2 linked regions of the Kineococcus endophyticus genome follow. The protein of the gene in region 2 interacts with the protein of the main gene of each other region in a pairwise test. Links are inferred from orthologs where the notes say so. Each region holds a gene or a part of one and is shown on either strand. Other genes may lie near its edges.

Region 1 (5,033 bases), on a different replicon or contig from region 2:
GCGAGCACCCCTGCCGGGTGCTCGTGCTGGCCCGCGGCAACAAGCGGGGCGCCGCCCGGCTCGATGCGCAGATCCGCGTCGGCGGGGACGCCGGCGCCAGCGAGGTCATCGTGCTGCGCGCCTACGGCCCGCTCGTGGAGCACGGCGAGACGACCATCGTCTCGCTGCTGCTGCCGGACGCGCCGATCGTGGCCTACTGGCCGGGTTCGGCCCCGGACGACCTGCGCACCGACTCCATCGGCCGCATCGCCCAGCGCCGCATCACCGACTCCGCGGAGTCGCGCGACCCGGCCAAGGCGCTGGAGGCCCGGCGGACGACGTACCGCGAGGGCGACACCGACCTCGCCTGGACGCGGCTGACGAACTGGCGCGCGCTGCTCGCGGCGGCGCTGGACCAGCCGCCCTACGAGCCGGTCACGTCGATCACGGTCGCGGGCGCCCCGGACAGCCCGAGCACCGAGCTGCTCGCCGCGTGGTTGGCGGCCAAGCTCAAGGCGCCGGTCGTGCGGGCCCGGACCCGGCGTGGAACGGGCGTGCAGAGCGTCCGCCTGGAACGCAAGTCCGGTGCGGTGGAACTGATCCGCCCCGACGCGACGGTCGCCACGTTGACCCAGCCCGGTCAGCCCGACCGGCGCCTGTCCCTGGCCCGACGTCAGGTGAAGGACTGCCTGACGGAGGAGCTGCGGCGTCTGGACCCCGACGAGGTCTACGGCGAGGTGCTGCGCGACGGCCTGCCCCAGGTCAGCAAGAAGGTCATGTCCGCCCGCGACGCCGAGCACGCCGGGAAGCTCTCGGGCAGCCGGGGTGCCGCCGCGCGCCAGGCCGCCGCCGAGGCTGCTTCGGCCGTGGTGTCCGAGCAGATGAAGGGCGCACCGCCGGAGCAGGAGCGCTCCGACGGCACGTCCCCGGTCGCCGGTGAGGCCCCCGACTCCGAGACGCCGAAGGGTGCCACGGTCCGCAAGCGCGCAACCGCCGGCAAGAAGGCCGCCGCACCGGTCGCGACGAAGGCAGCGGCGGGGAAGACCGCGCCGCGCGCCCGCGCCGCCCGCGGGGCGGTGGGCCGGTGAGCCGCTCCGACGTCTCCGTCGTCCGGTACGCCACGCCGGAGGTGCTCGCGTCGGCCACCGCCGACCGGCTCGTCACGGCGCTGGCCGACGCCCAGTCCGCCCGGGGCGTCGCGCACGTCTCGCTGACGGGCGGCACCATCGGCGGCAAGACGCTCGCGGCGGTCGCCGCGGCGGCGAGCCGGGACACGGTGGACTGGCGCCGGGTGCACTTCTGGTGGTCCGACGAGCGGTTCCTGCCGACGGGCGACCCGGAGCGGAACGCGACGCAGGCCCAGGACGCCCTCCTCGGCGCGCTGGACCTCGACGTCTCGACCGTCCACTACCCGCCGGCCGTCGACGGGCCCGACGGCGACGACCTGGACGCGGCCGCCGCCCGCTACGCCGCCGAGCTGCTGCAGCACGGCGACGGCGCGGAGGTGCCCGCGTTCGACGTCCTGCTGCTGGGCATGGGCCCCGACGGGCACGTCGCCTCGCTCTTCCCCCACCACCCGGGGCTGGCGCGCGACGAGTCCAGCGTCGTCGGCATCCGGGAGTCCCCCAAGCCCCCGCCGTTGCGCGTCTCGTTCACGTTCGGGGCGATTGCACGGGCCCGGCAGGTGTGGCTCGTCGCCGCGGGGGCGGAGAAGGCCGCCGCGGTTGCGCGCGGCGTCGCCGCGGGCGACGTCGCCGAGACCCCGGCCGCCGGCGTCTTCGGCACCGACCGGACGCTCTGGCTCGTCGATGAGGCCGCGGCCGCCGACCTCTGAGGCACGGACCACGGAGACGACGAAGGCCCCCTGCACGGTGTGCAGGGGGCCTTCGTGTGCTCGGGGAGGCTCAGCGGATGAGACCGCGCGCCCGCAGCGAGTCCAGCGCCTCGTTGAGGATGGCCTCGCCGTCGGCGTCGGAGCGGCGCTCCTTCACGTAGGCGAGGTGCGTCTTGTAGGGCTCGTTCTTCGGCGGAGCCGGCGGGTTGCTCCGGTCCGTCCCGGCGGGGAACCCGCAGCGCGGGCAGTCCCACGTCTCCGGCGGCTCGACCCCGGACTCCTCGGCGAAGCTGGGCTTCGTCTCGTGCCCGTTGGCGCACCAGTACGAGATGCGGATGCGGGGTGCGGTGTCACCGCGTTCCGCCTCCCCCATGGGGCCGGCGCCGACCCTGCTGCCACGGATGGCGTTGCCACCTGCCACGTCGGTCGTCTCCTCAGAACTCGTTGGTGAAGCGCTCGACCAGGCCGAGCAGCACGACGGTCGCGAACCAGACGCAGCCGATCGTGATCGTGAAGCGGTTGAGGTTCCGCTCGGCCATGCTCGAGCCCGACAGGCTCGTGGTGACGCCGCCGCCGAACATGTCCGACAGGCCGCCCCCCTTCCCCTTGTGCAGCAGGATGAGCAGGGTCAGGAAGAGGCTGGAGATCGCGAGGATCACCTGCAGCACGATGCGGAGGACGCTCACGCCGCCCAGCCTAGGCCATCACCGGCCGTCCTCAGGCCGGATGATCGCGGAAGCGCACGATCGCGGCGAAGTCGCCCGCGTCCGTGCTGGCCCCGCCGACGAGGGCGCCGTCGACGTCCGGCTGCTTCATGATCGAGGCGATGTTGGCGGGCTTCACGCTGCCGCCGTAGAGGATCCTCACGGCGTCGGCCGTCGTCTGGTCGAACTGCTCGGCCACGGCGGAGCGCAGTGCGGAGCACACCTCCTGGGCGTCCTCGGGCGTCGCGACCTCGCCGGTCCCGATGGCCCACACCGGCTCGTAGGCCAGCACCAGCCCGGCGACCTGCTCGGCCGTCAGGCCCGTGAGGGCCTGGGTGACCTGCCCGACGGTGTGCTCGACGTGCTGCTCGGCCTTGCGGACCTCCAACGGCTCCCCCACGCAGACGATGGGGACGATCCCGCCGGCCAGCGCCTTGGCCGTCTTCGCACGCACCACGGCGTCGGTCTCACCGTGGTACTGGCGGCGCTCGGAGTGCCCGACCGCCACGTACGCGACGCCGAGCTTGGCGAGCTGCGCGGCCGACACCTCACCGGTGTAGGCCCCGGAGTCGTGCTCGGAGACGTCCTGGGCGCCGAGGCGCACGGAGAGCTTGTCGCCCTCGATGAGCGTCTGCACGGTGCGCAGGCTCGTGTGCGAGGGCAGCACGGCGACCTCGACGGCCGAGTAGTCGTGCTTGGCGTCCTTGAGGGTCCAGTCGAGCTTCTGGACCAGCAGGGTTCCCTGCTGGTGGTCCAGGACCATCTTCCAGTTGCCGGCGATGAGCGGGGTGCGGGGCATCGGTGCGCCTTCCTGCGGGTCGTCGAGGTCGGTGGGGTTCGGGTGGGGTGTCAGTCGAGGACGTCGAGGCCGGGCAGCTGCTTGCCCTCGAGGTACTCCAGGCTCGCCCCACCACCGGTGGAGATGTGCCCGAACTGCTCGTCGGCGAAGCCGAGCGTGCGCACGGCGGCGGCCGAGTCGCCCCCGCCCACGACGCTGAACGCGCCGGAGGCGACCTTCGCGTCGACGAGGGCCTGCGCCACGGCACGGGTGCCGCCGGCGTAGGGCTCCATCTCGAACACGCCCATGGGGCCGTTCCAGAACACCGTCCGGGCGTCGGCGAGGGCCGCGGCGAAGGTCGCGGCGGAGTCGGGGCCGATGTCGAGGCCGAGGCGGTCGGCCGGGATCGCGTCCGCGGAGACGACCTGCGGGTCGGCGTCGGCGGCGAAGGCCGTCGCGGCGACGACGTCGGTGGGCAGGACGAGCTCGACGCCCTTGTCCTGCGCGCTCTGCACGTACCCGCGGACCCGGTCGAGCTGGTCGGCCTCGAGCAGGCTCTTGCCGACCTCGCGACCCGTCGCGGCGAGGAACGTGAAGACCATGCCGCCGCCGACGAGGAGGCGGTCCCCCGACGTCAGGAGCGAGCCGAGGAGGTTGTCGATGACGCCGAGCTTGTCGGAGACCTTCGACCCGCCCAGGACGACGGCGTAGGGCCGTTCCGGGTGGGTCGTCAGCCGGCGCAGGACCTCGACCTCGGTCGCCACGAGACCGCCGGCGGCGTGCGGCAGCCGGCGTGCGACGTCGTAGACGCTGGCGTGCTTGCGGTGGACCGCGCCGAAGCCGTCGGAGACGTAGGCGTCGGCCAGGGCGGCGAGCTCGTCGGCGAAGGCACCGCGCTCCCCCTCGTCCTTGCTGGTCTCACCGGCGTTGAAGCGGATGTTCTCCAGCAGCAGGACCTGCCCGTCGCCCAGGTCCGCCACGGCGGCGGTCGCCTCGGCGCCCACCGTGACGGGGCAGAAGGCGACGTCCACGCCGTCCAGCAGCTCGGCCAGGCGGGCGTGCACCGGGGCGAGGGAGTACCTGGCCTCGGGGGCACCCTTCGGACGGCCGAGGTGGGCCGTCACGACGACGCGGGCACCGGCGTCCAGGAGGCGCCGCAGCGTCGGGACCGACGCGCGGATGCGGCCGTCGTCGGTGATGACCGGCTGCTCACCGGAGTGGTCCAGGGGGACGTTGAGGTCGCTGCGGACGAGGACCCGCTTGCCGGCGAGGCCGCCGAGCTGGGCCTCGAGGTCGTCGATGGTCTTCACGGACGTTCCCTTCTGCTGCTGTCCGGATCCTGCTGCCGTCCGGGTCCGGACGGACGACGGCCCGGGCACTCGTGCTGTGCGCGCGAGTGTCCGGGCCGGAGTGTGTCAGAGGCTCAGAGGGAGGAACCCACGAGCGTGACGAGGTCCACGAGGCGGTTGGAGTAGCCCCACTCGTTGTCGTACCAGCCGACGACCTTGACCTGGTTGCCGTTGACCTTCGTCAGGCCGGAGTCGTAGATGCACGACGCCGGGTCGGTGACGATGTCGGAGGAGACCAGCGGCTCGTCGGAGTACACGAGGTAGCCCTTGAGCGGGCCCTCGGCCGCGGCCTTGTAGGCGGCGTCGACCTCGTCGGCGGTGACCTCGCGGCCCAGGGTGACGGTGAGGTCGGTCGCCGAACCGGTCGGGACCGGCACGCGCAGCGCGTA
Region 2 (5,566 bases):
GCCCATCGTCCGGCTCGCCGACGGTGCCGTCGTCGGCGCCGAGGCCCTCCTGCGCTGGCGGCACCGGACCCGCGGTGTCCTCGAACCGGGCGCCTTCCTCGCCGGGGCGGAGCGCTCGCCGGCCGTCGAGGAGCTCTGGCGCTGGGTGCTGCGCACGGCCTGCACGCAGGCCGCCGCGTGGCGGGAGCAGGTGCCGGACCTGTCCGTCACCGTCAACCTGTCCGCCGCGCACGTCATGACGCGCGGTGCGGCCGACGACGTCCGCGCCGCGCTCACGGCCGCCGGCCTGGACCCCACCGCGCTCGTCCTCGACGTGCCCGCGGGCCTCCTCGCGGAGGACCCCGACATGCTCAACGCACGGCTGAAGAAGCTGCGGGCGACGGGGGCGCGGATCCTGCTCGACGACTTCGCCACCCTCGACCCCGGTCAGGGGGGCGTCCTGGCGGGTCACTCACTCGCGCCGCTGCGCCAGCTGCCCGTCGACGGCGTGAAGCTCGACCGCACGCTCATCGCCGAGATCGACGGTCCCGACGGCGTCGACGCGCTCGCCGCCGTGCGGACGCTGTGCGAACTCGGCGCCGCCCTCGACCTCGGTGTCGTCGCCGAGGGCGTGGAGCGCACCGAGCAGGCGGTGCTGCTCACCGAGGCCGGCTGCTCGGTCGCCCAGGGCATCCTGCTCGGGGCGCCCCGCTCGGTCGTCGAGCTCGGGTCGGAGCTGACGGCCGACGAGCTCGGCCCGGTCGAGCCGACGGCCGCCGTCCCGGCCCTGGCCGACCTCGTCGAGTTCACCGACGAGGCGGCGGGGGAGGCCCGGGAGGAGGGCACGGACGAGGGCCCGCTGGACGCGGCCGCCCTCTTCGCCCGGGAGTTCGGCCCGGCCCCCGTGCCCCGCGACGGCGCGCTGGCGATCCCGCTCGCCCCCTCGCCCCCGGCGGGCCGGGGACCCGCGCCCGTGCCCGTCCCGATCAGCGGCGTGCGGCCCACCGACGTGCGGAGGATGCTGGACCAGTCGCGCTGAGCCACCTCTGCTGTCCCAGGGTCACCGTGAGGTCCCCGTCACCCCGCGTTGCGCCGCTAGAGTGATGGGGTGCCAGCGATCGTCGAAAAGGTCCTCCGCGCCGGCGAGGGCCGCGTCGTCAAGCGTCTGCACCGCATCGCGGAGCAGGTCAACGCCCTCGAACCCGACTTCGAGGGGATGAGCGACGCGGAGCTGCGGGGCGAGACCGACCGCTTCAAGGAGCGCCTCGCCGGTGGCGAGACGCTCGACGACCTGCTCCCGGAGGCCTTCGCGGTCGTCCGCGAGGCGGCTCGCCGCACGCTGGGCCAGCGGCACTTCGACGTGCAGCTCATGGGTGGTGCGGCGCTGCACCAGGGCAACATCGCCGAGATGCGCACCGGTGAGGGCAAGACGCTCGTCGCCACGCTGCCGGCGTACCTCAACGCGCTGACCGGCAAGGGCGTCCACGTCATCACGGTCAACGACTTCCTCGCCGAGTACCAGTCCGACCTCATGGGACGCGTCTTCCGGTTCCTGGGCCTGACGAGCTCCTGCATCCTGTCCCGGATGCGCCCCGACGAGCGGCGCGAGGCCTACGCGGCCGACATCACGTACGGGACGAACAACGAGTTCGGCTTCGACTACCTGCGCGACAACATGGCGTGGAACGTCTCCGAGATGGTCCAGCGCGGCCACCACTTCGCCGTCATCGACGAGGTCGACTCGATCCTCATCGACGAGGCCCGCACCCCGCTGATCATCTCGGGCCCCTCCGACGCCCCGACGAAGTGGTACACGGAGTTCGCCAAGATCGTCCGGCGCCTGACGATCGACGTCGACTACGAGGTCGACGAGAAGAAGCGCACCATCGGCATCCTCGAGGCCGGCATCGAGAAGGTCGAGGACCTCCTCGGCATCGAGAACCTCTACGAGAGCGTCAACACCCCGCTCATCGGGTTCCTCAACAACGCCGTCAAGGCCAAGGAGCTCTTCAAGCGGGACAAGGACTACGTCGTGTCCCCGAACGACGAGGTCCTCATCGTCGACGAGCACACGGGCCGCATCCTGGCGGGCCGCCGCTACAACGAGGGCATGCACCAGGCCATCGAGGCCAAGGAGGGGGTGCCGATCCAGAACGAGAACCAGACGCTCGCGACGATCACGCTCCAGAACTTCTTCCGCATGTACGACAAGCTCTCGGGCATGACCGGGACGGCCATGACCGAGGCCGCCGAGTTCCACCAGACGTACAAGCTGGGCGTGGTGCCGATCCCCACGAACCGGCCCGCCGTCCGCATCGACCAGCCCGACCTCGTCTACAAGAACGAGCAGGCCAAGTTCGCGGCCGTCGTGGAGGACATCGCCGAGCACCACGCCGCGGGGCAGCCGGTCCTCGTCGGGACGACGAGCGTGGAGAAGAGCGAGTACCTCTCCAACCTGCTGACCAAGGCCGGTGTCGAGCACACCGTCCTGAACGCCAAGCAGCACGAGCGCGAGGCCTCGATCGTCGCGCAGGCCGGCCGCAAGGGCGCCGTCACGGTCGCCACGAACATGGCCGGCCGCGGGACGGACATCATGCTCGGCGGCAACGCCGAGTTCCTCGCGGTCGCCGCCATGAAGGACAAGGGCCTGGACCCCGACGAGGCGCCCGACGCCTACGAGGCGGCCTGGCCGGAGGTCCTCGAGCAGGCCAACGCCTCGGTCCAGGCCGAGCACGACGAGGTCCGCGACCTCGGCGGTCTCTACGTGCTGGGCACCGAGCGCCACGAGTCGCGCCGCATCGACAACCAGCTGCGCGGACGGTCGGGCCGCCAGGGCGACCCGGGGGAGTCCCGGTTCTACCTCTCGCTCACCGACGACCTCATGCGCCTGTTCAACGCCGCGCTCGTCGAGAGCTTCCTGACCCGCACGGGCATCCCGGAGGACGTCCCGATCGAGTCCAAGATGGTCTCGCGCGCCATCCAGAGCGCCCAGGGCCAGGTCGAGGGCCGCAACTTCGAGATCCGCAAGAACGTCCTGAAGTACGACGACGTCCTCAACCGCCAGCGCGAGGTCATCTACACCGAGCGCCTCAAGGTGCTCGAGGGCGAGGACCTGCACGTCCAGATCCGCCACTTCATCGACGACGTCGTCACCGCGTACGTCTCGGAGGCCACCGCCCGGGGCTTCGGCGAGGACTGGGACCTCGAGGAGCTGTTCACGGCACTGCGCAGCCTGTACCCCGTCTCGATCACGCCCGAGGAGGTCGTCGAGGCCGCCGGTGGCCGCGGGAACCTCACCGTCGAGCGACTGGTCGAGGAGATGCGCGGTGACGCGCAGGCCTGCTACGACGCCCGCGAGGAGGAGCTGGGGGCCGAGGCCCTGCGCGACCTCGAGCGCCGCGTCGTCCTGTCGGTCCTGGACCGCAAGTGGCGTGAACACCTCTACGAGATGGACTACCTGCAGGAGGGCATCGGCCTGCGGGCGATGGCCCAGCGGGACCCGCTCGTGGAGTACCAGCGCGAGGGCTACCAGCTCTTCGGCGCGATGACCGACGCCATCAAGGAGGAGTCGGTCGGGTACCTGTTCTCGCTGCAGGTCCAGCCGGCCGCCCAGGCCGGTGTCGCCGCCACGCCGCCCGGTTTCGGTGCTCCGCCGGTCCGTCAGCAGCTGCAGTACTCCGCCCCCACGGCGGAGGGCGACGTCGAGGTGCACGCCGGTGACGCGCAGGCGACGGAGGCCGCCACGGGCAACCGCGCCCAGCGCCGCGCGGCCGAGCGCGCCCAGCGCGAGGTCTGACCCCCTGGCGCCGGCCGGGTCACCGCGTCTCGAGCGCGGTGACCCGCCACCGGTCGCCGGAGCGGTCGGTGCACCGCTCGACGCGCAGCGCCGCCGCCTTGACGCGGTCGCCGTCGCGCAGCACCGCGCTCACCTCCGCGATCCCGTCGAACGGGAACGAGACGCGCAGCGAGGACACGTGCGCGGCCCGGACGGCGCCGCGCGCCGCCGGCCGCACACGTGAGCGCAGCCGGGCCTGCACGGCCGCCTTGCGCTGGACACCGCTGTAGATGTCGGCGCTGGACCAGCGCAGCAGCTGCTGCGTCGGCCGCTGCCCGGACAGGACCTCCAGCAGCGTCACGAGGTACCGCTTCGTCCAGCCCGTGACCTCCGGCAGCTCTGCGGGCGGCAGCAGCCGCAGGTCCTGCAGCTCCAGCTCGAGGACGCCCTGGTCCGGGCTGAGGTGCGTGAGGACCGGCCCCTCGGCGCCGAAGGCGTCCTCGTCGTCGACGTAGCGGGGCAGCCGTCCGGTGCGGGTGGCGGTGCTGGGCACGGGGGTTCTCCTCGGCGGGATCGGGTCGGTCGGGTCGGGGGAGTTCTCAGGGCAGGCGCAGGACCTGGCCCGGCAGCAGCCGGTCGGGGTCGTCCCCGATGACGTGGGCGTTCGCGGCGTAGAGGCGCTCCTGCTCCGCCAGGACCTGGCCGCGGGTGGCGTCCGGGCCGAGCCGGCGCTCGGCGAGCGACCAGAGGCTGTCGCCGCGCAGCACCACGACCTCGCCGGCGACGTCCCGGGTGGGGGCGGTCCGCGGAGCTGGCGCGTCCCACCCGACCTCCACGGGCGCCGCACGGCTCGCCGCCGTCGGCCACCCCGGGTCGAGCGTCGCCGTGGCGGCCCACCCGACCTCGGGAACCGCCGGCGACGCAGCCTGGGCGGACAGCGCGGCGGACCCCAGGAGCAGCCCGACGACGAGCGCGACGAGTCGTCGCACGACGGCCGGCACCCCCGGTGTGAGGCGGACGGCGCGCCGGGGGGAGCGGCGGACCCGCACCTCGTCAACGACCGCGACCACGACGCTGAGGGCGAGCCACAGCGCCACCGCGAGGCCGACCACGACGCACACACCGACGACGACCTCGGCGGGGTCCTGGCTGCCGAGGAACGGTGGGCGCACGATGGGGCTCCTGAGGGGTTCGGGCGGCGGTTGGATGTCGTTTGCTGCTGTTTGCTGCGGCATGTCTACCGAGACCCTGTGCGGCGGACCAGGGAACGGTCCGGGGTGCGCCCGATCGGAGGGCACCGGCTGACGCACCGTCAGGCGAGGTCACCGGCGCCGTCACGCGCGGTGCTGACGCGTGCGCTCGTACCGTGGGACGCGTGCGCTGGGACGACCTGTTCGACGACCTCGAGGGTCAGGCCGAGCACGCGCGCCGGCAGGACCTCGCGGCGGAGGTGGCCGACCGCACGCGGCGCGAGCAGGCGACGGTGGTCCTCGCCGACCGCGTGCGCGCAGCCCGGGGTGCGCTGACGTGGTCGCTGCTTGACGGGTCGACGCTCGTGGGTCGGGTGCTCTCGGCGGGGCCGGGGTGGTACCTGCTGACGGCCGGCGCCGGTCCGGAGGCCGACGGCCCCCAGGGGCGTCAGGTGCTGCTGCCCGCCGACGCCGTCGTCGGGGTGCGCGGTGTGCCGGACTGGAGCGCCCCGCCGCTGAGCCCGGTCGCGGCGCGACGCACGTTCCTCATGGCCTTGCGGGCGCTCGGCGAGGCGGGGGTGCGGGTGCGGGTGCGCACGGCCACGGGCTCGCACGTCGCACG

What was found. The genes of interacting proteins can lie anywhere in the genome.
Region 1: the proteins of secA (region 2) and secG interact in binary tests that used the Escherichia coli proteins (3 or more experiments, as listed by UniProt). The link is inferred for Kineococcus endophyticus from one-to-one orthologs.

Annotation. Positions count from the first base shown.
Region 1 is NZ_JBFNQN010000013.1:131,572-136,604, reverse strand. The notes cover bases 874-3,585. They hold secG (preprotein translocase subunit SecG), read right to left. Parts: upstream 2,500-3,585; coding sequence 2,248-2,499; downstream 874-2,247. Other genes in these bases: AB1207_RS18635 (phosphoglycerate kinase), read right to left, coding at 3,367-3,585; tpiA (triose-phosphate isomerase), read right to left, coding at 2,531-3,316; AB1207_RS18650 (RNA polymerase-binding protein RbpA), read right to left, coding at 1,884-2,234; pgl (6-phosphogluconolactonase), read left to right, coding at 1,064-1,813; opcA (glucose-6-phosphate dehydrogenase assembly protein OpcA), read left to right, coding at 874-1,067. Outside these bases: more of opcA, read left to right, coding at 1-873; more of AB1207_RS18635, read right to left, coding at 3,586-4,605; gap (type I glyceraldehyde-3-phosphate dehydrogenase), read right to left, coding at 4,719-5,033. UniProt on the Escherichia coli protein: Subunit of the protein translocation channel SecYEG. Overexpression of some hybrid proteins has been thought to jam the protein secretion apparatus resulting in cell death; while this may be true it also results in FtsH-mediated degradation of SecY.
Region 2 is NZ_JBFNQN010000007.1:279,515-285,080, forward strand. The notes cover bases 731-3,975. They hold secA (preprotein translocase subunit SecA), read left to right. Parts: upstream 731-1,087; coding sequence 1,088-3,775; downstream 3,776-3,975. Other genes in these bases: AB1207_RS12185 (putative bifunctional diguanylate cyclase/phosphodiesterase), read left to right, coding at 731-1,018; AB1207_RS12195 (Rv3235 family protein), read right to left, coding at 3,795-3,975. Also shown: more of AB1207_RS12185, read left to right, coding at 1-730; more of AB1207_RS12195, read right to left, coding at 3,976-4,307; AB1207_RS12200 (LysM peptidoglycan-binding domain-containing protein), read right to left, coding at 4,354-4,926; AB1207_RS12205 (hypothetical protein), read left to right, coding at 5,130-5,566. UniProt on the Escherichia coli protein: Required for protein export, interacts with the SecYEG preprotein conducting channel.